3 regions of the uncultured Paenibacillus sp. genome follow, and region 3 is predicted to be linked to each of the others. Evidence: riboswitches for the same ligand, from Rfam matches in the RefSeq annotation. Region 3 holds a riboswitch; each other region holds the start of a gene.

Region 1 (7,853 bases), on a different contig from region 3:
AGCAGATTGATCCGCTTTGGGGACAGCCTCGAAGGTGACTGGATTATCGGGAGAGGTATTAAACGTCTTCTTCTTCTGCCACTTCTGCCGCTTCTGCCGCTTCGGCGTCCGCTTCCGCGATGCTTTCCTCAGCCGCCGCGTCTTCCGCGACGTCCCCGGATACCGCTTCCTCCGTCTCTTCGACGGCTTCGAGCTCTTCTTCCGTCTCCTCGACGGCTTCGTCCAGCTCCGCGTCCGCTGCCGTTTGCTCAGCCGCCTCGGACAGTTCCAGACCGCTCAATACTTGCTCTTGCTCTCCCATAGCGAATCCCTCCATCATTTTCACATAACGTTTATGTGCAAATCCATTATACATCCGCGTTTATACGGATACTGTCGATTGGTGGAGGCGATTATTAAGTATGTGTTACACTTTCGTTACTTCCTTGTTCCAGGGTAATATACAGGAAAAACATTGAAAAGGGTGATCGCATGAACTCGATTCCGAAGCTGCTGATGGCTGCCGGCGCCGTGCTGTTCATCGTCGGCCTCGTCTGGATGGCGGTCGGCAAGTATATACCGCTCGGCAGGCTTCCGGGCGATATCGCGGTTGAAAAAGAAAACGTCCGCTTCTATTTTCCGATCGTCACGTCCATCGTGGTCAGTGTCGCGCTGTCGCTGATTTTGTACGTTATCCGCTTATTCATGAAGTAGCGCGCCCGGCTCCGATCCCATAAAAAGCTTTCGCGTTCCCGAGCAGCCTGGCCGCTTCCCCGGCTGCGGGCGTTCCCCGCAGCGCCGCGATCCGCACCGCGACGTCGCCCGCCATAACCGGGCTTGTCCGCCTGCCCGCATAAGATCCCCCGAACGGCCATGGCCCGTCCGTCTCGGTCATGATCAGTTCCGCCGGATAGCTGCGGACAAGCGCCATTATCTCCTCTTCGTACGCAACGTCCGGCGTCACCGACACGAAATAGCCGTTCGCCGCCATCCTCCGGATCGTCTCTTCCGGACCTTTGAACCAATGAAAATGCGCCCGCTTCACGCCGTGTTTCTCCAGCAGCGCGCACGCCTTGGCCGCATCGTCATAGACGGCATGCAGCACGATGGGCCGATCCAGCTCGGCGGCCAGCGCCGTGAACCGCTCCAGCAGGCGCACATACGGCGCCTCATCGAATGGTTCGCCCGCCGCCTCGGCTTCGGTGCGCGTATAATACGGCAGGCCGACCTCGCCGATCGCGAACGGCTCGCCCTCGCGGTGCCGCTCGCGAATCCAGGCGAACAGTTCCTCCTCTTCCTCCGCGGACGGCAGCCGCTGCTCGGGGTGGAAGCCGTAGGCCGGCAAAACCCGGTCCGGATCAGCTCTCCACACCCCCCGATTGACCCGGCACGAGGCCAGATTCATCGATACGGCGACGACCGCTTCGGTGCCCGCCGCAAAAGCTTCCCGAAGCAGCGGCTCCCGCTCCTGCTCCTCGTACAAATCCAGGTGAATGTGGCTGTCGATCCACTTCATCCCGCCATGCTCCGACTTCAGCTCCGTCATTCGCAACTCCCCCTTTATGCGGCCGCGGTCTTCGGTCGCTTCGGAACGGTTCGTTCCCGGTACATCGCCGGTCTCAGAAACCGCCTTGCGCCGCCGGCTTCAGCAGCCCGTAAATGTGTTCCTTCAACGCATTGAAAGCCGGCGAGCTCCACAACCGCCCGTCCCGCGGACGCGGGAACGGCACGCCGACCTCCTCAAGCACCGAGGCCGGCTTATCGGACAGCACGATAATCCGGTCCGACAGCAGCAGCGCCTCCTCGATGCTATGGGTGACGAGCAGCACCGACCGCCGGTTCGCCTCCCATATCGACAGCAGCCATTGCTGCATATGCATCCGCGTCAGGGCGTCGAGTGCGCCGAACGGCTCGTCGAGGCACATGAGACGGCGCGGACTGAGCAGCGCCCGCACGAAAGACACCCGCTGCTGCATGCCGCCCGACAGCATATGCGGATAAGCGTCCGCGTAACCCTCCAGCCCGACCCGCATCAGCCATTCGCGCGTCAAGCGGCGCGCTTCGCCGCCGCGCACGCCTGCGATTTCAAGCGCGAGCTCGACGTTGCCGGCCACGGTCCGCCACGGCAGCAGCGACGCCTGCTGCGGCATGTAAGCGATCAGGCCGCGCTCGCCCGTCACCTTGCGGCCGTCCATCCGGATCTCGCCCGAATCCGGCCGCTCCAGGCCGCCGATGATCTGGAACAGCGTGCTTTTGCCGCTGCCCGACGGTCCGACCAGCGACACGAACTCGCCTTCGCCGACCGCAAGCGACACCCCGTCCAGCACCTCAACACCGCCGAACCGTTTCGACACCGCGTTCACTTCCAGCGCGTGCTTCATCAGGTCCCGCCTCCTTCCCGCTTCGGCTGCCAGCGCGCGAACGGACGCTCCGCGAGCACGACACCGACGAACAGCAGCAGGCTGAACAGCACGACGATCGCCGTTCCGGCAAAAACGCGCGCCGTCTCGAACCCATTCGCCGCGAGCTTGATGTAATAACCGAGCCCGTCCTTGGCGCCCAGCCATTCGGCGACGATCGCGGACGTCACGCTGTAGGCGGCCGCGATCCGGAGACCCGAGAACAAAAACGGCACCGAGTTCGGCAGTTCCAGCTTCATAAAGAGGGTCCATCTGCCCGCTCCGATCATGGCCAAATAATTATGCAGCTTCGGATCGCCCTGCCGCAGTCCCGTCACCATCGAAAGCGTAACCGGAAAAAAACAGACAAGCAGGATGAGGACGATTTTCGGCAGTTCCCCGAAGCCGAGCCAAATGACGAGCAGCGGCCCGAGCACGATGACCGGTATGTTCTGCGACAGAATAAGAATCGGCGACAAAGCCCGCCGCGCGCCTGGCACCAGATGCAGCAGCACCGACAGCAGCACGCCCGCCAGCGCGCCGAGCGCGAGGCCGATCAGCGTGCGCGCGCCCGTAGCGAGCGTATGGGACCAGAGCCTCGCGCGGACATCGTCCCGCAGCGCCTCCCGGACCACTTCAACCGGACCGGGGAGCCGGTAAGCGGGGATGTCCCAAAGGGCGACGGCGCCCTGCCACAAGGCCAGGAAAACGGCAATGACCGCCAGAGGCGGCCATCCTTTGCGCAGGCTATTGCCCATCGGGATATTTCTCCAGCAGACGGCCCATCGAGGCGCCGTCCTTCGGATTGTAGTAGATTTTGATCTGCGAAATGACGGACGGACAGCCCATCTCCGCCATCGCCTCGTTCATATCCTTCACCACCGCAAGCAGCCGGTCCATATCGCCCTCCATCGTCGTCTCGAGCGGCGCGACCCGGTAAGGCAGCCCCGTCGCCTTGACGATCTCGATTGCCCGGTCGACATACGGAATGACGCTTTCCCCGTTCGGCGTGTGCGGCAAAATTTGAATGCTCAGCAGCGCGTCGGCCATCGTTCCCCATCTTCCTCTCGTTCAAGCTTCATCCGCCGTTATTGCGGCAGAAAGTCGTTCGTGAACGCCTTCTGCGGGTCGAACTCGCCCTCGAGCAGCTTGCGCTCGGTCATCCACTCCGCGTAATTCGACCATACCTCAAGCTTCTGCTCGCCCCAGCGGGCCGCGTCGTCACGGTACTTAGGGGCCAGCCATTTCTGGCTCGCCTTCACGAGCTCCTTGTTCAAATCGGGCTCTGCCGCAATCAGCACATCGGCCGCCTCGCCGGGATTGTCGATCGCGAAATTATAGCCTTCCGCCGCGCCCTCGACGAAAGCGCGCACGATGTCCGGCTTGTCCGCGATCATTTTCTCGCTCGTGGCGAGCACCGGCGTGTAGTAATCCAGCTTGTCGCTGTAGTCGGTCAAATAAACCATATTGATCGGCTCGCCCCGCAGCTCCGCCTCGACGCCCGTCCACGCGTAATAGATCCAGGCAAAATCGATGTCCCGCTTCACCGAGGTGAAAAAGTCCGTGACGCCCGTGCTGACGATTTCCACCTTGCTTACGTCGGCGCCTTCCGCCTGCATGATCGACCCGATGACGGCCTCTTCGACCGGCGAGCCCCAGCCGCCGTACTTCTTGCCCTCGAAATCTTTCGGCGTCTTGATGTTCTTATCGACCGGCGAAGCGAAGCCCGACGTGTTGTGCTGAATCACGGCCGCCAGCGACACGATCGGCACCTGCTGGGTGCGCGCCATCGTCAGCTGCTCCTGGTAGCTGACGCCGAACTCGGCTTCGCCCGAAGCGATCAGCTGCTCGACCGTCCCTTCGCCCGGCTGCACGATCTCCACGTCCAGTCCGCGTTCGCGCCAGAAGCCTTTGTCGCGCGCGACGTAGAGCCCCGTATGGTTCGTATTCGGCGTCCAGTCGAGCATCACCTTCACCTTCGCGAGCTCTTCCGTCCCGTCTGCAGCACCGTCCGTGCCCGCTTCGCCGTTCGTTCCCCCAACGTTCGCGGCGGCATTGCCGCCTCCGGCGTTGCCGGCGTTCTCCCCGGCCGCGCCGTTATTTCCCCCGCCGTTATTGCCGCCGCTTCCGCAGCCCGCCAGCGCCAGCATAATCGCCAGCAAGGCGACGCTCCATTTCCAGCCTTTGCGAACCTTGTTCCTCATGTCTTGTCCCTCTCTCTTCCCCCACCCATATTTCGACAACAAAAAAACGCCCCCGATCCCAAGGCGTCTATTCGCGTGACAACCGCCACCCCTTCGCGCTCCGCAAGCGAAACGCGCGTCAAAGCGCGGCTTACCGTGTTCCTACGCTGGCATTATCCAGATCAGGTATAAGGGTCGGTATCGTATAGCGGGATACCCTCTCAGCCGGCCTGCCCAGCTCCCCCGGTGCTTATTCGATTGTCGTTATGCCTATTATAGCAAAACCGCGGCAAAATTCCACCGTTGCGACATGTATGTATACTAATCTTTAAGACTGGCGGTTTGCAGTTTGCAGATCTCTTCTTAATCGGAGTATGTCTCCCGTGACTTTCTCCGATCGTTCATAGGCCTTCGCGGCCAAGGCATCGATTGTCCTGGCGCTGGTTCTGTTGTCGGCTGCCGCATGGAATAATTGCTCGAATACCGCCTCCGCGCGGGACACCGAAGCTTCGCTGCAGGCCGCGTACTCTTTGCCGGCACAGACAAGCTCGGCTGTTTTCGACACGGATTCAAGTATCGCCTTGACGGTGTCCGTAATCTCGTCCGCCGATCGCTTCGTTTGTGTCGCAAGCTTCCTTATTTCATCAGCCACGACGGCAAAGCCCCTTCCATGCTCGCCGGCTCTCGCCGCTTCGATCGTCGCATTGACGGCAAGCAGGTTGCATTGATCGGCCAATTCACGGATCAGGGCGGACACTTGGTTGACGCCGTTCGCCCGCTTCTGCAGATCTGTCATCTGGATCTCTTGCTTGATCGTGCGCTCAGCGAAACCGGAGAACGCCTCACCGACGCCGTTCAGCTCATTTTTCCCTTTTAACGTCAGGTCGACCATCTTCTCGGACAATGCGTCTCCTTGGGCGCTCGATCGGCGAACGGCCGTGACAGCCTCGTTAATCTCCAGCATCATACGCTCGGCTCCCAGGATTGTATTGACTTGAGATTCTATAGCCTGTTTCTGGAGCAACCGGGAAATATCGAGCAGATCGGCAACCGACAGAATTCCGGCAAGCTTGCTTCCGTCGGTAACGACGACACAATCGTAGAACGATGCTCCCTCCCGTCCGAGCGCCCGATCCAAGAGCTCGTGGGGCGGCACCGATTTGTCGACGATGAACGGCTTCGGATCCATCAGCCGGTCAACCGGCTTTTCATAATACAGGGCGGTGCCGAACCGCCTGCTCAGGTTTCTGAAAAAACGGTCCCGCATAATGAGCCCGACGGGTGCCTGTTCCTCGTTGCAAACGACAAAACATTCGGCGTCCGCATGGAGCTCGAATAATTTGGCCGTATGCTCGCAGGAATCGGTCGGATGAACGGATATAGCCGGACGGACGGCATCCGAAATCACCGGCGAACGATAGCCGGGCCGCTCTTCGACTTCCGGTATAATCACCGGAATTGACGTTTGTTCCATCCGTTTTGCCACTAACATGCTACCCCTTCCATCTCCTCTAATCTCTGTCTTTTACCAAATCTTAATTGACCATGATCAAATGAGATGCCTGGGTGTGTAAAGCGTATGTTAAATTTCGACAAAAATCGGTCACACCGCAAGTCCGCGATTCAACTCTGATTGCGGTTAATGAACGGCGCCGTCGTTTCTTCAGGTTGCCGCACCTCATTTTCTCCGTAGAATTTACGATCCATCTCAATATTCACCTGCTCGACTATTGTTTTGTCCGAAGGCGACCCGTCTTCGTTATGTTCCTTCTCAAGATCCAATTCGATACCAGCCTTTCAGGTGGATGTATGTTCGTTATCATGTCCTGGGAAAAACATGATGCAAAAATTACTTGCCTTCCTGGACAAACCGCACAATCCTGCTTTTGATCGAATCGCGCACCTCGCGGAACTGGGCCATAATTTGTTCTTCCGTACCCGTCGCTTTTGCGGGATCGTCGAAGCCCCAGTGCCACTTGGTTACATTCCGGTTCACAATCACCGGGCAGTGTTCGTCCGCATGGCCGCAAAGCGTAATAACGTAATCTGCACGGTTCAAAGTATCGGGATCGATAACATCTGACGTGTTGGAACCGATATCCACCCCTGCTTCTTTCATGACCTGCACGGCGCGCGGATTTAATCCGTGCGCTTCAAGTCCGGCGCTTTTCACCTCGTATTTATCGCCGCCCAAGGCTTTTAAGAACCCGTCGGCAATTTGGCTCCTGCAGGAGTTGCCTGTGCACAAAAAATAAACAAGCGGTTTTTTCTCCATCGTTGACGCACTCCCTTAGTTATCATGATTATTTTGGCAAAACATTATGCAATGCGGTTAAACACGCTGGTGCCCTCTTTTCGCCTGCTTGTTCGCCCGAATCAGGTTCACAACCAAAGCGGCGCCCGCAATGGCCAAGCCGATCGTGCCGATAGAAATCCAGATGTTCACATTGGATGAATGAATAAATCGAAGCCATAAGTAAAGCCCCGTAAGAGTCATGAACAAAGTAGGCACCGTCAAGATGATTCCGATTTTAAAATAATAACCCCAGCCGATCTTCACGCCTTTGCGGGAAAGCACATGCAGCCACAAAAGAGTGGCCAGGGATCCGATTGGCGTTATTTTCGGCCCCAAGTCGGAACCGACCACATTCGCGTAAATGAGCGCCTCGCGTATGACGCCTTGCGTCTGCGTTCCATTGACGGCCAGCGCATCGATCATCACGGTCGGCATATTGTTCATGATGGAAGACAGGAAGGCAGCGATAAAGCCCATGCCGATGGTTGCGATGAAAAGCCCTTTGTCCGCGACGGATTGAATAAAGGACCCAAGCACGTCCGTAAGTCCGACATTTCTTAAACCATAAACGACGACATACATGCCGATGGAGAAAATGACGACTGCCCAAGGCGCATCTTTGACCAATTTTGCCGTATGGATTACGGGGCTTTTACGCGCTGCCAGGAGGAACGCTGCGGCTGCCGCGCCGGCGATGACGGACACCGGAACAGCGGCCGGCCCGCTCAGGAAATAAGCCGCCAGCAATACGGCCAGAATGACCCAGGACCACTTAAACAACCTCATATCTTTGATTGCTTCGTGCGGCTTTTTGAGTTGGGCGAAATGATAGCCTTTGGGAATGCTCTTGCGGAAGTAAAGGTGGAGCACCAGCAAACTGGTCCCGATGGAGAAAAAATCAGGCACAATCATTCGGCTGGCATATTCGGCAAAACCGATTCCAAAATAGTCTGCCGATACGATGTTCACCAAATTGCTCACAACAAGCGGCAAAGA
Region 2 (7,853 bases), on a different contig from region 3:
GGCGGTTCTCCTATGACACGGTGCTGCTCTTTCTCCTCTCTTCGTTTGTTTTCTTTTATGGCGGTACCCCATTCTTGATTGGCGCCTATCGTGAATTAACGGGAAAAGCGCCCGGCATGATGACGTTGATCGCGCTGGCTATCGTCGTCGCGTACGGTTACAGCTCGTTCATTCTCTTTGGCGTGACGACTGTCGATTTTTTCTGGGAATTGGCTACCCTGATCGACATCATGCTTTTGGGTCATTGGCTGGAGATGAAGTCCATTTTGGGGGCGTCCGACGCGCTTGAAAAGCTGGTGCAGTTAATTCCGTCGGAAGCGCATCTCATTACAGCAAGCGGAATGACGAAGGAAGTCGCCGTCTCAGAGCTGAAGCCGCAGCAAACCATTTTAATTAAACCCGGTGAACGCATTCCCGTCGATGGAATCATTGTGAACGGTCAATCCTCTCTGGATGAATCGATGCTTACGGGCGAATCCGTTCCGGTCGTCAAGAATCCGGGCGACCGTGTGATCGGAGGCGCCGTCAACGGTGAAGGCGCTTTAACTGTCACAGTGCAGAATGCCGGGGAGGAAGGATATTTGTCTCAGGTCATTGCCTTGGTCAGAGAAGCCCAAGAATCCAAATCCAAAACACAGAATTTATCGGACCGTGCTGCGAGATGGTTATTTTACATAGCGCTGGGTGCCGGTTTGCTCACTCTCCTCACGTGGTTATCCATGGGTTACAGTTTTGATTTCGCCATGCAGCGGATGGTCACCGTCATGATTATCGCTTGTCCGCATGCACTGGGCCTGGCCGTTCCTCTTGTCGTATCCACATCCACATCAATAGCGGCCCAAAAAGGGCTGTTGATTCGCAACCGCACCGCATTTGAGGAAGCTCGAAAGTTGAACGCGGTCGTGTTCGATAAAACCGGTACTTTGACACAAGGGAAATTCGGGATTACCGACATTGTTCCGTCTGCCGGCTTCGAGGAAACGGAGATCCTCTCCCTTGTCGGTTCGCTGGAAGCCCAATCCGAGCATCCGATTTCCAAAGGTGTGGTAGAGGAAGTGAAGAAGCGCGACATTACGCTGTCCCGGCCGGAATCGTTCGAAGCGATGACGGGCAAAGGCCTTAAAGGCATAGTCAATGGCAAGGACGTTAAAGTCGTGAGTCCCGGTTATATGGAGCAGGAGAACATTCCCTATCGGATTGAAGACTACAGCAGGCTTTCTTCACAAGGAAAAACCGTTGTTTTCGCAATAATCGACGGTCGATTTGCCGGAATGATCGCTTTGGCGGACCAAGTCAGGGAAAGTGCCAAAAACGCAGTGGACAAATTGAAAACCCTGGGCATCCACTCCATGATGCTGACCGGCGACAACAAGCAGGTAGCGGAATGGGTTGGGGGCAAGCTCAATCTGGATGAGATCTATGCCGAAGTCCTCCCTCATGAAAAAGCGAACAAAATTGCTGAAATCCAAGGCGGCGGCTATCGCGTGGCCATGACCGGAGACGGGGTAAACGACGCTCCGGCGTTGGCTAAAGCCGACCTGGGGATTGCAGTGGGAGCCGGAACGGATGTGGCCATTGAGACGGCGGATGTGATCCTGGTGCGAAGCGATCCGGAGGACGTGGCTTCCATTCTGGAATTGTCCAAGAAAACATACAGCAAAATGATTCAAAACTTATGGTGGGCAACCGGGTATAATATCGTTGCCATCCCATTGGCAGCCGGCGTATTTTATGGCGCGGGCATTCTTTTAAACCCCGCTTTGGGAGCTGTTCTGATGTCGCTCAGCACGATTGTCGTCGCGATTAATGCCAAGCTGTTGAAAGCATGAAGATTTGCCGCCCCGCCGGTGAGGCGAAGGAACTGCAAGAATAAGGTTGTAAAATTGGCAAACAGCAAAGCGGGTTCTTTCCATCGGTTTTCATGCTGGAGAGAACCCGGTTATCCATCAGGTTGTTATGTTTTGATAGGGAGGCTGCCGATGGCCTCCTCTTTCAGACGTTTTCTCGTGTTCCAGTCGAAACGCCGCGCGTTGCTCCAAAAATTGAAATCCCCTGTGTAATACCCTTCATTGTCCACTTGCAATCTTTTTCGGGCGATCATCTTGACGTAGCCGATCACCCGGCTGAAAGTAGCGATGTCATCACTGCCGCAGACGGGGCAAGCGGAAATGTTTTTCCCATCTTCCGCGACGATTTGTGAGCTGCAGTCCAGACAACTCGTGAGCGTTGGCGTCAAAGTGATGTATTGGATCGGTTTATCGAATATTTTCTTTAAATAATCGGCCAATCGTTTTGGCTGAAGCCTGCTTTCAAGGAAATGGTGCAAAATGCTTCCGGACGTCGCGTAAGCTTGAAATTCGGCGCTGTTTTCGATTTGCCGCAAAAAGTCGTCTTCACTGAACGGAAGCATGCAGCCCGATGTCAAATACACATTTTCCCCCGTTCCCTGGACGAAGATGTCCCGATTGTTGCGTTGTGCCCATTTCACATCGTGGCGCGCCAATTTGATAGCCGCATTTTCTCCGGGCGCATACTCGATTCCGCAGGCTACTTTGTCTCTCACGATAAATTCGTTGATTTTTTCCGTCATAAATTGCATGATCCGGTGCGCCAGCTGTTTCCCTTCCTTGTTGTTCATTCCATCGGGGTAACCGATATTGACCAGCCCTTCATGCATGCCGGAAACTGCAAATACGTTGAAATAGTTGGACAAGTCGCGGTTCAATGCGAAAAAAGTCGGATACAGCTGCCGGTTTCGCTCGATCCATCTCCGTTTGGCCATATGCCCTTCCTGCATGACGTTCAGAAACTCTTCGATTTTCGTGAAAAGCAGCGTTTCATCGTGACCGTATTCCAACAGCCCCCGATTCAGGTTCAAGTTCAGCACTTGCACAGCGCCCGTCGATCCGGTCGAACTGCCGAAAATGCCGCTGCCGAGTCTCGACAGTACGGTTAAATCGATTTGCAGCCTGCAGCACAAGCTGCGGCTTACTTCCGGATCACGTGGTTTGATGTACGGATTGAGACGGCGATAGCGTTCATTCTTGAACGGCTCGGTTCGGAAATTCTCGAAATATACTCCGCCCCAGCGGTACATGCCGTCCAGCATTTCGAGGAACAGCCGGTTTTCATAATCGAATGCGTCATCAATCGGTACGGTTAACAGCGGAAAAGTGAACGGGATGCCGGTACCGGTTCCCTGCTTCATGACTTCGATTACGGCCTGGTTGATCCGATCGAAGTATTCGGATGGAATGTCGCGGTAACGAATGTCGAGAGGCGTACCGCCGATCACGACGAAATCGTCCTTGATTTCGTCGGAAGGCTTGCCGAACTCCAGCGTAATGTTGGTGAATGCCGATTGGGATCCGCCGCGCAATGGCATATTCATTTCCCAGATCAGGCTTTGGAACAGCTGCTTCAGTTCGTCCTCCGTGAAGCGGCGTCCTTTGACCGTTTCCTCGTAATACAGGTAGGAAGCGGAAATCGTCGTCATTTGCGACAACATGACGGCACCGGATACTTGCTGGGACATCAGCACGACGATGTTGCTGAAATGCCGGAGCAGCGTTTCAAGCTTTCGAGTCGGTTTCGAGGACATCATATTTTTGGCCAGCGTGGGGATTCCGGCAGCAGCGATGTCTTTGCAAGCGACGCTCAAGCAATATGGGCTTAATTGTTTATCATGAATATAGATTACGCCGTCCCGATACAATTCGGTCAGTTTGGCCGGTAAAATGTGCTGCAGCAAATATTCTTCTTCCGCAAAGTTGGTCAGGTTATGCCGCAACAACGGCAATGAATAAACGAAATTGCTGTTTTCCCTTTTCAAATAATCGGCCTGTTTGGTTTCCGACGGTGATGTAAACGTATCGATGATTTCCTTGGAATGACGAAACATGGTGTTTCCTCCGTTCGATGGTGAATGATTTTATCGGGTGACTTGCGGCGGGTGGAAGGGATTCAAGAAATAGGGCACAACACTGTCGTATTTGGTTTTTAATCCGTTCACATACTCTTGAATTCGTTCAAAGTATTCATCGCTGAGCAGCGGATATCGCACCGTTCTCACTTGGCTTAACCGGCTATTGTGCCGAATGACGGTTTCCACCGACTCAAGGATGTCCCGGCAACAACGTTTCGTAGGGACGGTTCCGATAATCGCTTCGAATAGCTCTCGGTCATCCTCGGGATCGAGACAGTGATACGGCAGCTTCATATCGATATGAACGCCGTCAACCAAATTGTCGGCAAGCATTCGCTGCAATTTACGCGGGAACGTGCCGTTGGTAAAAACAATGATTTTCCCTTTGAAGATCTTTCGCACCCGATTGAGAAAATGACTAATTTCCGAAGCCTCGTTCATCATGAATTCCCCGCCGCTGAATAACACGGCATCGAACATATCGTTGCATTCGCCCAAGCGCTCGATAACTTGTTCGGCGGTTAAATGGCCGTCCGGTTTTTTGGCTATCAATTCGTCATGATTATGACAACCGTAACAGCGCATGTTGCAGCCGTTCCAAGCGTGAATGAGCAGCGATACGTGACCGGGCAAATCATCGAACGTACGAATGAAACGGGGATAAAAAGCCAGCATCCGATTCTCCTTTCCGCGAAAAAAGGCATTTCCAACCACCATCCCCAAAATGAGGTCAGAAATGCCCGTATACATAGAACCAATCGGTTACATACACGAATAACACCTCCCTATCTTCCTTAGGTTAAGCAGTGTCGTCGTTTATGGCAGGTCTCCTGGCTTCGGGTCCATGCGAACGCCGCTTCCTTCCCGTTTCAAGGTGAAACAGTGGATTGCGTGCGGCGTCGCTCGCCGTAACAGTGGAGGGACCGCGTCGGATTTTCACCGAACTTCCCTTTTCAATCGGTCACTTGCATGAAAATGATCCGATACCATAAACCACTATATTTAGTTGTTGGAATGAATGCTAATACAATATATTGAAAAAGTAAAGTGATGGTTGTCATTCGATAATTTTTTATCCGGATTGTGATAAACATCATAAGGTTTATTCTTTGATCTGTGGTATGATTGCCGGGAAAAATCTTGAAAGAACAGTAAACTTGAGATGCACGAGCGGGAGCTGGAAGTTGATCCGGCTGAGAGGAAGGCTGCATTCGCCTTCGACCGCAGAACCTGGTCTGGGTAATGCCAGCGTAGGAATCATGATCTTCTGCCGATCGCAGGGCGCATAGATTCCTATGCGCTATTTTTGTTATTGGAGGAGAAAAGATGATGGGTGATGCTTTTAGTATTGGCGGCGCAACGCTGTCCAGCCGTTTGTTTGTGGGCACGGGCAAATTCGGGAACGATTCCGTGATTTCCGATGTAATCGGACGTTCCGGCGCGCAGGTTATTACGGTAGCGGTAAGGCGAATCGATTTCAATTCGTCCTTTGAAGATGGTTTGACGCACATACCGGACGGCATGAAACTGCTTCCCAATACATCCGGCGCCCGGAATGCGCAGGAAGCCGTACGAATCGCCCTTCTCTCGAGAGAGGGCGGGATGGGGAATTGGATCAAAATCGAGGTTATTCCCGATCAAACCTACCTGCTTCCGGACAATGAAGAAACGATTCAAGCGACATCGATATTGGCGAAGGAGGGGTTTGTCGTTTTTCCTTATATGAATCCGGATCTCATTGCCGCCAAACGGATGCGGGACGCCGGCGCCGCGGCGGTGATGCCTCTCGGAGCGCCGATCGGCTCGAACCGGGGACTGCAGACGAAAGAAATGATCCGCATCTTGATTGAAGAACTCGACGTGCCCGTCATTGTCGATGCGGGGATCGGCAAACCTTCCGAAGCGGCGGAAGCGATGGAAATGGGAGCGGCGGCGGTATTGATCAATACGGCGATCGCGACCTCGGGGGATCCCGCGTCCATGGCCGAGGCGTTCGCAAGCGCCGTTCATGCCGGACGGCTTGCTTATCGATCCGGTTTGGGACCGGTCAAGCAGACGGCGGAGGCTTCTTCCCCGTTAACGGGATTTTTGGGGGGAGAGGGGGAGGCGAATTGAGCTTTTATGAAATCTATTGCAAATCGAAAGAAATGGAATATTCTGAAGCTTTCCGGGAAGCTTCCGGGCAGGATGTGCTCCGCATTTTACGGAAAGACCGACTGAATGAACAGGATTTCCTGATGCTGCTGTCGCCCGCTGCCGGTTCGTGCCTGGAAGCGATGGCTCAAAAAGCGCACCGGCTGACGGTTCAACATTTCGGCCGTACGATTTTGCTGTTCGCTCCTTTATACGTGTCGGACTACTGCGTCAATTCCTGCGCATACTGCAGCTTCAGCGTCGAACATGTTTTTTCGAGAAAAAAACTCGCGATGCGTGAGGTTGAAAGAGAAGGCGCCGCGATCGCGGCTGCAGGAATCAAACATCTTTTGCTGTTGACGGGCGAATCCCCGCAGCAATCGAATCATGATTACTTGAAGGCCTGCATCCTTATCTTATCGAAGCATTTCGCTTCTGTTTCATTGGAAGTTCAACCGATGGACAAATCGCAGTACGCCGATCTTATCGACAATGGCGTGGACGGCCTGACTCTTTATCAGGAAACGTACAAAGAGGATACATATCGCGAGTTACACCGGAAGGGCCCGAAGCGAAATTACTTGTACCGGTTGGATGCGCCGGAAAGGGCCTGTCAAGCCGGAATGAGGACTGTGACGATCGGTCCTCTTCTCGGGCTGGAAGACTGGAGGAAGGAGGTATTTCTGGCGGGGCTGCACGCCCGTTATTTGCAAGCCAGGTATCCCGCAACGGAGATCGGTGTGTCGCTTCCCCGGATCCGCCCGCATTTGGGAGGGTGGAGCCCGGGATCAACCGTGAACGATAAAGAGTTGGTTCAGGCTATGCTGGCGATGCGATTGTTTTTGCCGCGGGCGGGAATTACTCTCTCGACCAGGGAAAGCAAGACATTTCGCAACCGGTTGCTCCGATTGGGCGTGACCAAAATGTCGGCCGGTTCATCCACCGCTGTCGGCGGTTATTCGGACGATAAAGCCGGCATCCCTCAATTTGAAACGTCCGACGAACGCAGTGTCAAAGAAATGCGGTTGTTTTTGCAAAGCCAAGGTTATCAACCGTTACTGGCGGATTGGCCGAAGTTCGGCGGACGTAATATGGCGGTTCATTCCTATAAGTCGTGATCGGAATGACTCACCGCTTTCACCCTCACAACAAGTGGTTTCATTTATGCAGTTTTCCTTTTCATGAATAAGGGTATATTTACTACGTTATGTAATTTTATAATAAGGAACGCTTAATTGCGGTAAAGCTTCCGAATAAGAACGATTCGATGGAGGAAATGATAAAAAAAGGAACACATTAAGGAAATTCGGTAGCGATGATGCAGAATCAAATTTCATAGTAAAGAGGTGAACGCAATGATCAAAGATTACCGTAATGAACACAACGATCATGCTTCGCATCAAGCGGCAACGGCTGTACACGATTGAAATCTACGCCGGAGTCCTTCCGCATGAAAAAGTGGACAAAATCGCGGAAATTCAACGCGCAGGGCATCGGGTGGCCATGACCGGAGACGGGGTGAACGACGCTCCGGCACTGGCGAAGGCCGACCTGGGAATCGCGGTGGGAGCCGGCACGGATGTAGCCATTGAAACGGCCGATGTAATCCTGGTGAGAAGCGATCCGAAGGACGTCGTTTCGATTCTTGAACTGTCCAAGAAAACATACAGCAAAATGGTGCAAAATCTATGGTGGGCGACCGGGTACAATATCGTGGCGATTCCGTTGGCAGCCGGCGTTCTGTACGGCGCCGGAATTCTGTTGACCCCCGCTGTGGGAGCTGTTCTTATGTCTC
Region 3 (7,853 bases):
GAGAACGGGGCGAGCTCGGTCCGGTCCGCTTTGCCGTCCAGCAGGTCCGCCACAGAGGCCCCCGTAGCCGGGCTCAGCAAGATGCCGTTGCGGTAATGCCCCGCCGCAATCACAACATGAGGCGCTTCCGCCAATTGTCCGAGCAATGGCCAACCGTCCCTCGTGGCAGGCCGCAGCCCCGCCCAGCGGTGAATAAGAGGCTTATCCGCCAGAAAAGGAAAAGCTTTCGGCCCCGAACGCACCAGCCGGCCGATCCCTTTCTCGGTTACGGCGGTGTCAAAGCCCGCGACATCCTCCGAAGCGCCGCAAACCAGCGTGCCGTTGCCCTTGGAGGTCCAATACGCCTGCGGCGAGAACACCATGTGCCGGACAACGCCGACGGGAAGCTCATAGGCGCATATTTGGCCGCGGATCGGATGAACCGGAAAATGCAGCCCGAACCAGCGCCCGAGCGCTCCGGTCCAGGCGCCGGTGCATACGACCAGCCGATCGCCAGCGATGTCCCCTCTCGCTTCGGTCGATACGGTTACACCCGGCGCCGATGTGAGCCGAACGTCCGTTACGGCGCCGCAATGATCCGCGATGTGGATGCCCCTGCTCCTGCAGGCATCCTCCAGCGCAGACACCAGATCCGGCGCGTAAACATGGCTTTCCCGCGGACAGTAGAGTGCCGCTTCAACGTTCGGCGACAGCAGCGGCTCCAGCTCCCTGAGCCGGGAACCCTCCACGATTTCCGCTTCCGCGCCGAACCGGTTCTGCCACAGCAGACGGGTCCGTAGCGGAGACAAATCCGCCTCGTGATAAACGATGTTCAGGCTGCCGGAAGGAATCCGCTCGATCCGGCGTCCCGACGCTTCTTCGATTTCCTCAAGCCATTGTGGATAACGACGCAGACTGTCCAGGCATAGCCGAAAAAAAGCGTCGGGCTGCTCCGTGTTTTCCGAATACGGGGCAAGCATGCCCGCCGCCGCACCCGATGCTTGCCCGCCCGGCTTGCCCGTCTCCACGACCGTCACCTTGTAACCGCGCCCCGCCGCTTCAAAGGCGCAAGAAAGACCGACTATCCCGCCGCCGAGCACGATAACCTTGTCCGTCATCCCGTCAACCGCCCTTCGCGCCGCTGCTGTCCCCGCTGCTGCCGCTCCCGCTGCCGATGCCCGCGCCGGCGGCGGCACGCTCAAGCCGCAATTCGCCGCCCAGGTCGACCGGCAGCGCATCCGGCACGCCTGCCGCCGAGCTGCTCGCCGACGCATAGGGCCGCTTCGGAATCCGTCCCGCCGCACGGGACAGGCGGCCCGCTTCAAAGGCATTCGCCATCGCCCGGGCCATGGCGATCGGGTCGCGCGCTTTGGCGACCGGCGTATTGACGAGAATGCCGGCCGCCCCAAGCTCGCCCGCCTGCGCGGCGTCCGCCGCCGAGCCGAGGCCCGCGTCGACGATGACCGGCACGCGCGCCGATTCGGCGATCAAGCCGAGGTTATAAGGATTAAGAATGCCGAGGCCGGTGCCGATCGGCGACCCGCCCGGCATGACGGCGGCCGCGCCCGCATCCGCAAGATACCTGCATAGAATCGGATCGTCGGACGTGTAAGGCAGCACCGTAAAACCGTCGTTTGCCAACGCCTCGGTCGCCCGCAGCGTCTCGATCGGGTCGGGAAGCAGCGTCCGCGGATCGGCGCTGATTTCCACCTTGATCCAGTCGCCGAGTCCGGCGGCCCGCGCCAGCCGGGCGATCCGAACCGCTTCCGCCGCGTTCGTCGCGCCGGACGTATTCGGCAAGTAAGTCAAAGGCCGATCCTCCAGATGCTGCAGCACCGCATCGTCCTCGACGCCGTCCAGGTTCACGCGCCGTACGGCGAACGTCACGACCTCCGCGCCGCACGCATCCAGCGCCTGCTGCATGACGGCCGGGCTCGGAAACCGTCCGGTTCCGAGAAACAGCCGGGAACGCAGCGTTTTTCCGCCGATTACGAGCCTATCCATTACGGGCTCTTCCCTCGTCATCGCCACTTCAACCCCCTCCCACAAAATGAATCAGCTCCAGCGAAGCCCCGCTCCGGAGCGGGGTGCGATCCCATGCCCCGCGCTGTACGATTTCACCGTCCAGCTCCGCGACAATACGTTTGTCCCCGAGGCCGTACGATTCGATCAACTGACGCAGAGAGCCGGGCCGAACACGCTCCTCCCGGCCGTTGATCCGCACTGCGATCGAGCCGTCCGAGCCATCGTCGGAGCCGATACCGGAACCTGATCCGAAACCTGATTCGGATTCTGAGCCTGAGCCGGCGCTCGTAACCATGCCAAAACCCGCATCGGCTCCTTGCGCCCCGACAGCCGCCTGAATCTTCGCCTTGAACGTACGGCAAACACCGGCCGGATCCGGGCTCCCGACAATCGCCGACACCGCGCACAGCCTCGTCGCCCCGGCAGCCAGCACTTCTTCCGCGTTATCCGGAGTAATCCCGCCGATCGCCACCCACGGAATGCGAATTTCCGCCGCAACCTGCCGAACGTAAGATGTCGTCACCGCCTGCCTGCCGGGCTTCGTGCCGGTCGGGAACACGGGACCGACGCCGATATAATCGGCTCCGGCAAGCTCGGCCTCCCTCGCCTGCCCGACGGCATGCGTCGAGATCCCGATGATGCGGTCCGGACCAAGCCGTCTTCTGGCTTCCGCAATCGGCATATCCTCCTGGCCGAGATGCACGCCGTCGGCATCCGACGCAATGGCGATATCAAGATGGTCGTTCACGATAAACGGCACGCCGTATCGCCTGGTCAACTCGCGAAGCGCCCGCGCCTTCTCCAGAAGCTCGCCGGGCGCCGCGGTCTTGTCGCGAAGCTGCAAGATATCGGCGCCTCCGGCCAAGGCGGCTTCCATCACCTCTATCATCGACCGCCCGGGATGATTGTTTTCACCTGTGATGACATAGAGGGAAAAATCACGTTCCAACGCCATGTCGAATGCCAGCCTCCCTCTCCGTTTCATAATCGTTCACGTATTCGCCGCATAGACGAACCGCCTCCGCAATGTCCGAAGTGCCTTGAACAAGTACGCGCCCATCCGGAAAAAGAACAAGCCGAACGCCCCCGTCAAGCGACGCCCGGAGCAAATAAGGATTGCGGTCGACGGCGACGCCCGCGGACAGCCAGCGGCGTTCAAAAGCGTCCAGCTCCAGCGGCCGGCCTGTCGTCACCTGCACCGTATCGCGTCCGCACAGGGCCGCCGCGGCGAAGCTTTGTCTTGTGTCGCCGCTTCCCGCCGCGCGACCGCTGCTATCCGCCTCTCGGTCGACGCTTCCCGCTTCCCGGTCGACGCCGCCTACCGCCCGACCGCCGCTTGCGGTCACCCGGTCGCGGCGATCCGCGGGCTCCCGATCGCCGCCTGAGGGCGCATCGCGTTCCACCGATGCCGGCCGTTCCCCGCCGCATACGGGGCAATCCGGCTGCGGCGCGGGCAGCCTCATCTCGCGAACCGCAAAAGGCCACAGCGCCGCCGAAAGCCAGGTGCCGCGCATCGCCTCACGCCTGCCGGCGAGCCACTTCAACGCTTCACCCGCCTGAAGCGCGGCTACGAGCTCGACCGCCGGCGAAATCACGCCCGCCGTATCGCACGTCTCGCCATCGCCGCCGTCCTCTCCGCCGATCACGCAGCGCAGGCATGCCGTCTCGCCGGGAATAAACGCCGCGCTCATTCCCTGCGCGCCGGTCACACCGCCGTACAGCAACGGAATGCCGCGGCTGTAGCAGGCATCGTTCAACGCAAGCCTGGCCGCCGCATTATCCGTCCCGTCAAGCACGAGATCCACGCCCCTCGTGAGCTCCGACGCTTCCCGCCGGCCGACGTCGGCCACATGCTCCTCAACCGTCACGGCGCTGTTGATGCCGCGCAATCTGCGGGCCGCCGCGACGGCTTTCGGCAGCGCCAGCCGCGCGTCCTCCTCGTCGAACAGCACCTGCCGCTGCAGGTTGCTCGGCTCGACGTAATCGCGGTCCGCGAGCCGGACCAGCCCGACGCCGGCGCGAACCATATGCTGCGCCAGCGAGGCGCCTAGCGCCCCGGCGCCCACTATCAGCACCGCGGCTTCGCCCAGCCGGCGCTGTCCGCTTTCGCCGATCGGCGCAAACCGGATTTGGCGGGAGTAACGCTCGCGCCATTCCGCAGCCGGTTCTTCCATCCCCGTCAAACCGGCCGCGGCCTCACGCATAAATTTTGCCGCCTCCGGCCTTGAACGACTCCGACTGCTCCTTCATCCCGGCCGCAATCGCTTCTTCGGTGTCGAGGCCGTTCTTTTCCGCGTAGTCGCGGATGTCCTGGGTAATCCGCATGCTGCAGAACTTAGGCCCGCACATCGAGCAGAAATGCGCCGACTTCGCCGCTTCCGCCGGCAGCGTCTCGTCGTGATAGGACATCGCCCGCTCCGGATCGAGCGACAGATGGAACTGGTCGCGCCAGCGGAACTCGAACCTCGCCTTGGACAGCGCATCGTCGCGCATCCGCGCGCGCGGATGCCCTTTGGCGAGGTCTGCCGCGTGGGCCGCGATTTTGTAGGCGATCACGCCGTCCTTGACGTCCTCTTTGTTCGGCAGGCCAAGGTGTTCTTTCGGCGTTACGTAGCAGAGCATCGCGGTGCCGAACCAACCGATCATCGCGGCGCCGATCGCCGACGTAATGTGGTCGTAGCCCGGCGCGATATCGGTCGTCAGCGGTCCGAGCGTGTAGAACGGCGCTTCGCCGCACACCTCCATCTGGCGGTCGACGTTCTCCTTGATCAGATGCATCGGCACATGGCCGGGTCCCTCGATCATTACCTGCACATCGTGCTTCCAGGCGATTTGCGTCAGCTCGCCGAGCGTATCCAGCTCCGCGAACTGCGCCTCGTCGTTCGCATCGGCGATCGAGCCCGGCCGCAGGCCGTCGCCCAGCGAGAACGTCACGTCGTAGGCTTTCATGATCTCGCAAATCTCTTCAAAATGCGTATACAGGAAGTTCTCCTTGTGGTGCGCCAGGCACCAGGCCGCCATAATCGAGCCGCCGCGCGAGACGATGCCGGTCACCCGCTTTGCCGTCAGCGGCACGTAACGAAGCAGCACGCCCGCATGGATCGTGAAGTAATCGACGCCCTGCTCGGCCTGCTCGATGAGCGTATCGCGGAACACTTCCCACGTCAGATCCTCCGCCACGCCGTTCACCTTCTCCAGCGCCTGGTAGATCGGCACCGTGCCGACCGGCACGGGGGAATTGCGAACGATCCACTCGCGCGTCGTGTGGATGTTGCGTCCCGTGGACAGATCCATAATCGTATCCGCGCCCCAGCGGGTCGCCCACGTCATTTTCTCGACCTCTTCCTCGATCGAAGAGGCAACCGCGGAGTTGCCGATGTTGGCGTTGATTTTCACGTGAAAATGACGCCCGATGATCATCGGCTCGCTCTCGGGATGATTGACGTTCGCCGGAATGACCGCGCGGCCCGCCGCCACCTCCGCACGCACGAATTCGGGATCCATCCCCTCGCGCACGGCGATGAACTGCATCTCCGGCGTGACGATCCCTTTGCGGGCATAGTGCAGCTGCGTCACATTGCCGCCGGCTTTGGCGCGCAGCGGCTTCCGGTCCAGCCCGGGAAACCGTTCCGCGCCGAGCTCCTCCGCCTTCTCCGCCGATCGGAAGCCGTTATCCTCCGGACGAAGCGTTCTTCCTTCATACGTTTCGGTGTCCTCCCGCTCGGCAATCCAGCCCTCGCGCAAGCCCGGCAGCCCTTTGCGGACGTCGGCCGTGTAAGACGGATCCGTATAAGGACCGCTTGCGTCATAGACGAGCACCGGCTCGTTCGGAATTTCCTCTCCGCGCACCGAGCTCGGCTCAAGCGCGATTTCCCGCATCGGAACACGCACATCCCCGCGCGGTCCGTTCACGTACGTTTTCCGGCTGCCCGGCAGTGGAGTCGTTAAAATGGACATAAAAATACCTCCTAGGATACAAGTCGTTATCCACCAGGAGGCAAGAGGGAGTCACGGCCGCGAGCCGTGACGTCTATGCCCGCCGCGTCTTCGATCACAAGCCGGCACGCCGCCGTCCGCGCCGCTCCGCTCGCCGGAAAAGGGGCCTTCCGCGCCCTCAGGGACGCAAAAAAGCCGCTTCGGCGAGGAAGCGGCTGAAACATGCGGGCGGCGGCGGCCGCAAGGTTTCCGCGCGGATTGCTCCGCGCCGGACGGAAGCGGCTGCGTGAAACGGATGGCCGGGCATATTCCCACTTTCCTACGCTGGCATAACCCAGATCAGGTTCGAAGGGACCAAGGCGTTTCGCCTTATCTCAGCCCGCGGGGGGCGCCCCTAGTGGATACATGCTTAGACTATAAACGTAAGCCTTCGTTATTGTCAACCCTTGACTTGCCGGGTTGTCGTTGATTTGCCGGGTGTCGAATTGCCCAACGGCTACCACGTCACCAGCCCTTTCGCGCCCGGCGCGTCGCTGCTGATCATATCGATCACCGGCACCGTATAGGCGATCAGGATAAGCGCGACGGCAATCCCGATCCAGACGCTCCAGCGCTCGAGGTAACGAGGCGTAGGCGCCGCATCCGCTTCCGCTTCGGCGATCGGAAACTCCTCCTCGCCCTTCGGCGCGCGCAGCAGCCCGATGATGATGCCGACCAGAATGAGCACGCCGACGAACAGGATCACGCCCCCGACGGCGACCGTTACGTAATAGGGAATCCAGGCGGCGGCTTCCGGATTGCCCTGGTACGTCGTGTACGCCGTTCTGCGCGGCGCGCCGAACAGGCCGACCAGATGCATCGCTCCCGACATCAGGAACATGCCGACCGCCCAGACGATCGTCTGGATGATGCCCCAGCGGTGCAATTTCGCCGTCAGCTTGCGCCCGGTTACGGCAGGAATCAGCCAATAGGCAATGCCGAAAAAGGTCAGCGCGACGCTGGACGCCACCGTCAGATGAAAATGCCCCGTTACAAAAAGCGTATTGTGCACGACCGCGTTCATCTGGTTGCTCGCGTTGACAAGACCGCCTGCCCCTGCAGGAATGAAGATGACCATTCCCATAAACGGCGCGAAGAAACGCGCGTCCTTCCAGGGCAGCTTTCGCAGCCAGCCGAACAGCCCTGTGCCTCCGCGCTTGCGTCCGGCCATCTCAAACGTGGCGAACAGCGAGAAGGCGGTCATCAGGGACGGGATGACGACCATGAAGGTGAGCACGACCTGCAGGTATTTCCAGAACGGCGTGATACCAGGCTCCATAAGCTGGTGGTGGAAGCCGACCGGAATCGAGAACAGCAGGAACAGCAGAAAAGCCAGCCGTGCAAGCGAATCGCTGAACAGCTTGCCGCCGATCATTTTCGGCACGCATACGTACCAGCACATGTAAGCCGGCAGCAGCCAGAAGTAGACGAGCGGATGGCCGAAATACCAGAACAGCGTCCGGCTCAGCACAACGTCGACCGTGTCGACCCAGCCGAACGACCAGGGCAGCAGCTGGAACAGCACCTCCACGGCAACGCCGAGCGTCGCGATCAGCCACAGCGCCATCGTCACGATGCCCATGAAGGCGAACAGCGGCGAGGTCTGGCCCTTGTGCGTTTTTTTCCAATAGCTGTAATTGCGGATCATGCCCGCGCCGCTGATCCAGCTGCCGACGACGATCAGCACCAGTGCGATATAGAACAACGAGTCGGCTTTCATCGGCGCATAGAACGTATACAGCACCGTCGCCTTGTTGAGCAGGATCATGATCGTGCCGAGCACGGTGCCCAGCCCCATGATCGCAAAGCCTGCCCAGCCGAGGCGTCTTGCGCTGTCGAGCAGATGCCCGCCCAATGTTTTGGCCAGGCCCGCG

What was found. A riboswitch is a leader RNA that binds a small molecule or an ion and turns the genes downstream of it on or off. The one in region 3 is predicted to bind thiamine pyrophosphate.
Region 1: another riboswitch for thiamine pyrophosphate. It lies ahead of RWM61_RS10625 (ABC transporter substrate-binding protein); the one in region 3 lies ahead of thiC (phosphomethylpyrimidine synthase ThiC).
Region 2: another riboswitch for thiamine pyrophosphate. It lies ahead of RWM61_RS13570 (thiazole synthase); the one in region 3 lies ahead of thiC (phosphomethylpyrimidine synthase ThiC).

Annotation. Positions count from the first base shown of each region.
Region 1 is NZ_CAUPYC010000027.1:27,839-35,691, forward strand. Features, by position in the region: gene RWM61_RS10595 (hypothetical protein) at 59-301, opposite strand; gene RWM61_RS10600 (DUF2905 domain-containing protein) at 472-693, shown strand; gene RWM61_RS10605 (TatD family hydrolase) at 683-1,525, opposite strand; gene RWM61_RS10610 (ABC transporter ATP-binding protein) at 1,599-2,360, opposite strand; gene RWM61_RS10615 (ABC transporter permease) at 2,360-3,136, opposite strand; gene RWM61_RS10620 (MTH1187 family thiamine-binding protein) at 3,126-3,428, opposite strand; gene RWM61_RS10625 (ABC transporter substrate-binding protein) at 3,467-4,582, opposite strand; TPP riboswitch at 4,703-4,816, opposite strand; gene RWM61_RS10630 (methyl-accepting chemotaxis protein) at 4,890-6,053, opposite strand; gene arsC (arsenate reductase (thioredoxin)) at 6,411-6,836, opposite strand; gene RWM61_RS10640 (arsenic transporter) at 6,894-7,853, opposite strand, start outside.
Region 2 is NZ_CAUPYC010000042.1:26,773-34,625, forward strand. Features, by position in the region: gene RWM61_RS13555 (copper-translocating P-type ATPase) at 1-1,829, shown strand, start outside; gene nrdD (anaerobic ribonucleoside-triphosphate reductase) at 1,955-3,901, opposite strand; gene RWM61_RS13565 (radical SAM protein) at 3,932-4,675, opposite strand; cobalamin riboswitch at 4,728-4,931, opposite strand; TPP riboswitch at 5,086-5,199, shown strand; gene RWM61_RS13570 (thiazole synthase) at 5,255-6,040, shown strand; gene thiH (2-iminoacetate synthase ThiH) at 6,037-7,176, shown strand; partial or broken gene RWM61_RS13580 (HAD-IC family P-type ATPase) at 7,484-7,853, shown strand, end outside.
Region 3 is NZ_CAUPYC010000089.1:4,427-12,279, forward strand. Features, by position in the region: gene thiO (glycine oxidase ThiO) at 1-1,097, opposite strand, end outside; gene RWM61_RS18815 (thiazole synthase) at 1,102-2,004, opposite strand; gene thiE (thiamine phosphate synthase) at 2,012-2,959, opposite strand; gene RWM61_RS18825 (ThiF family adenylyltransferase) at 2,943-4,208, opposite strand; gene thiC (phosphomethylpyrimidine synthase ThiC) at 4,201-5,961, opposite strand; TPP riboswitch at 6,240-6,346, opposite strand; gene RWM61_RS18835 (b(o/a)3-type cytochrome-c oxidase subunit 1) at 6,437-7,853, opposite strand, start outside.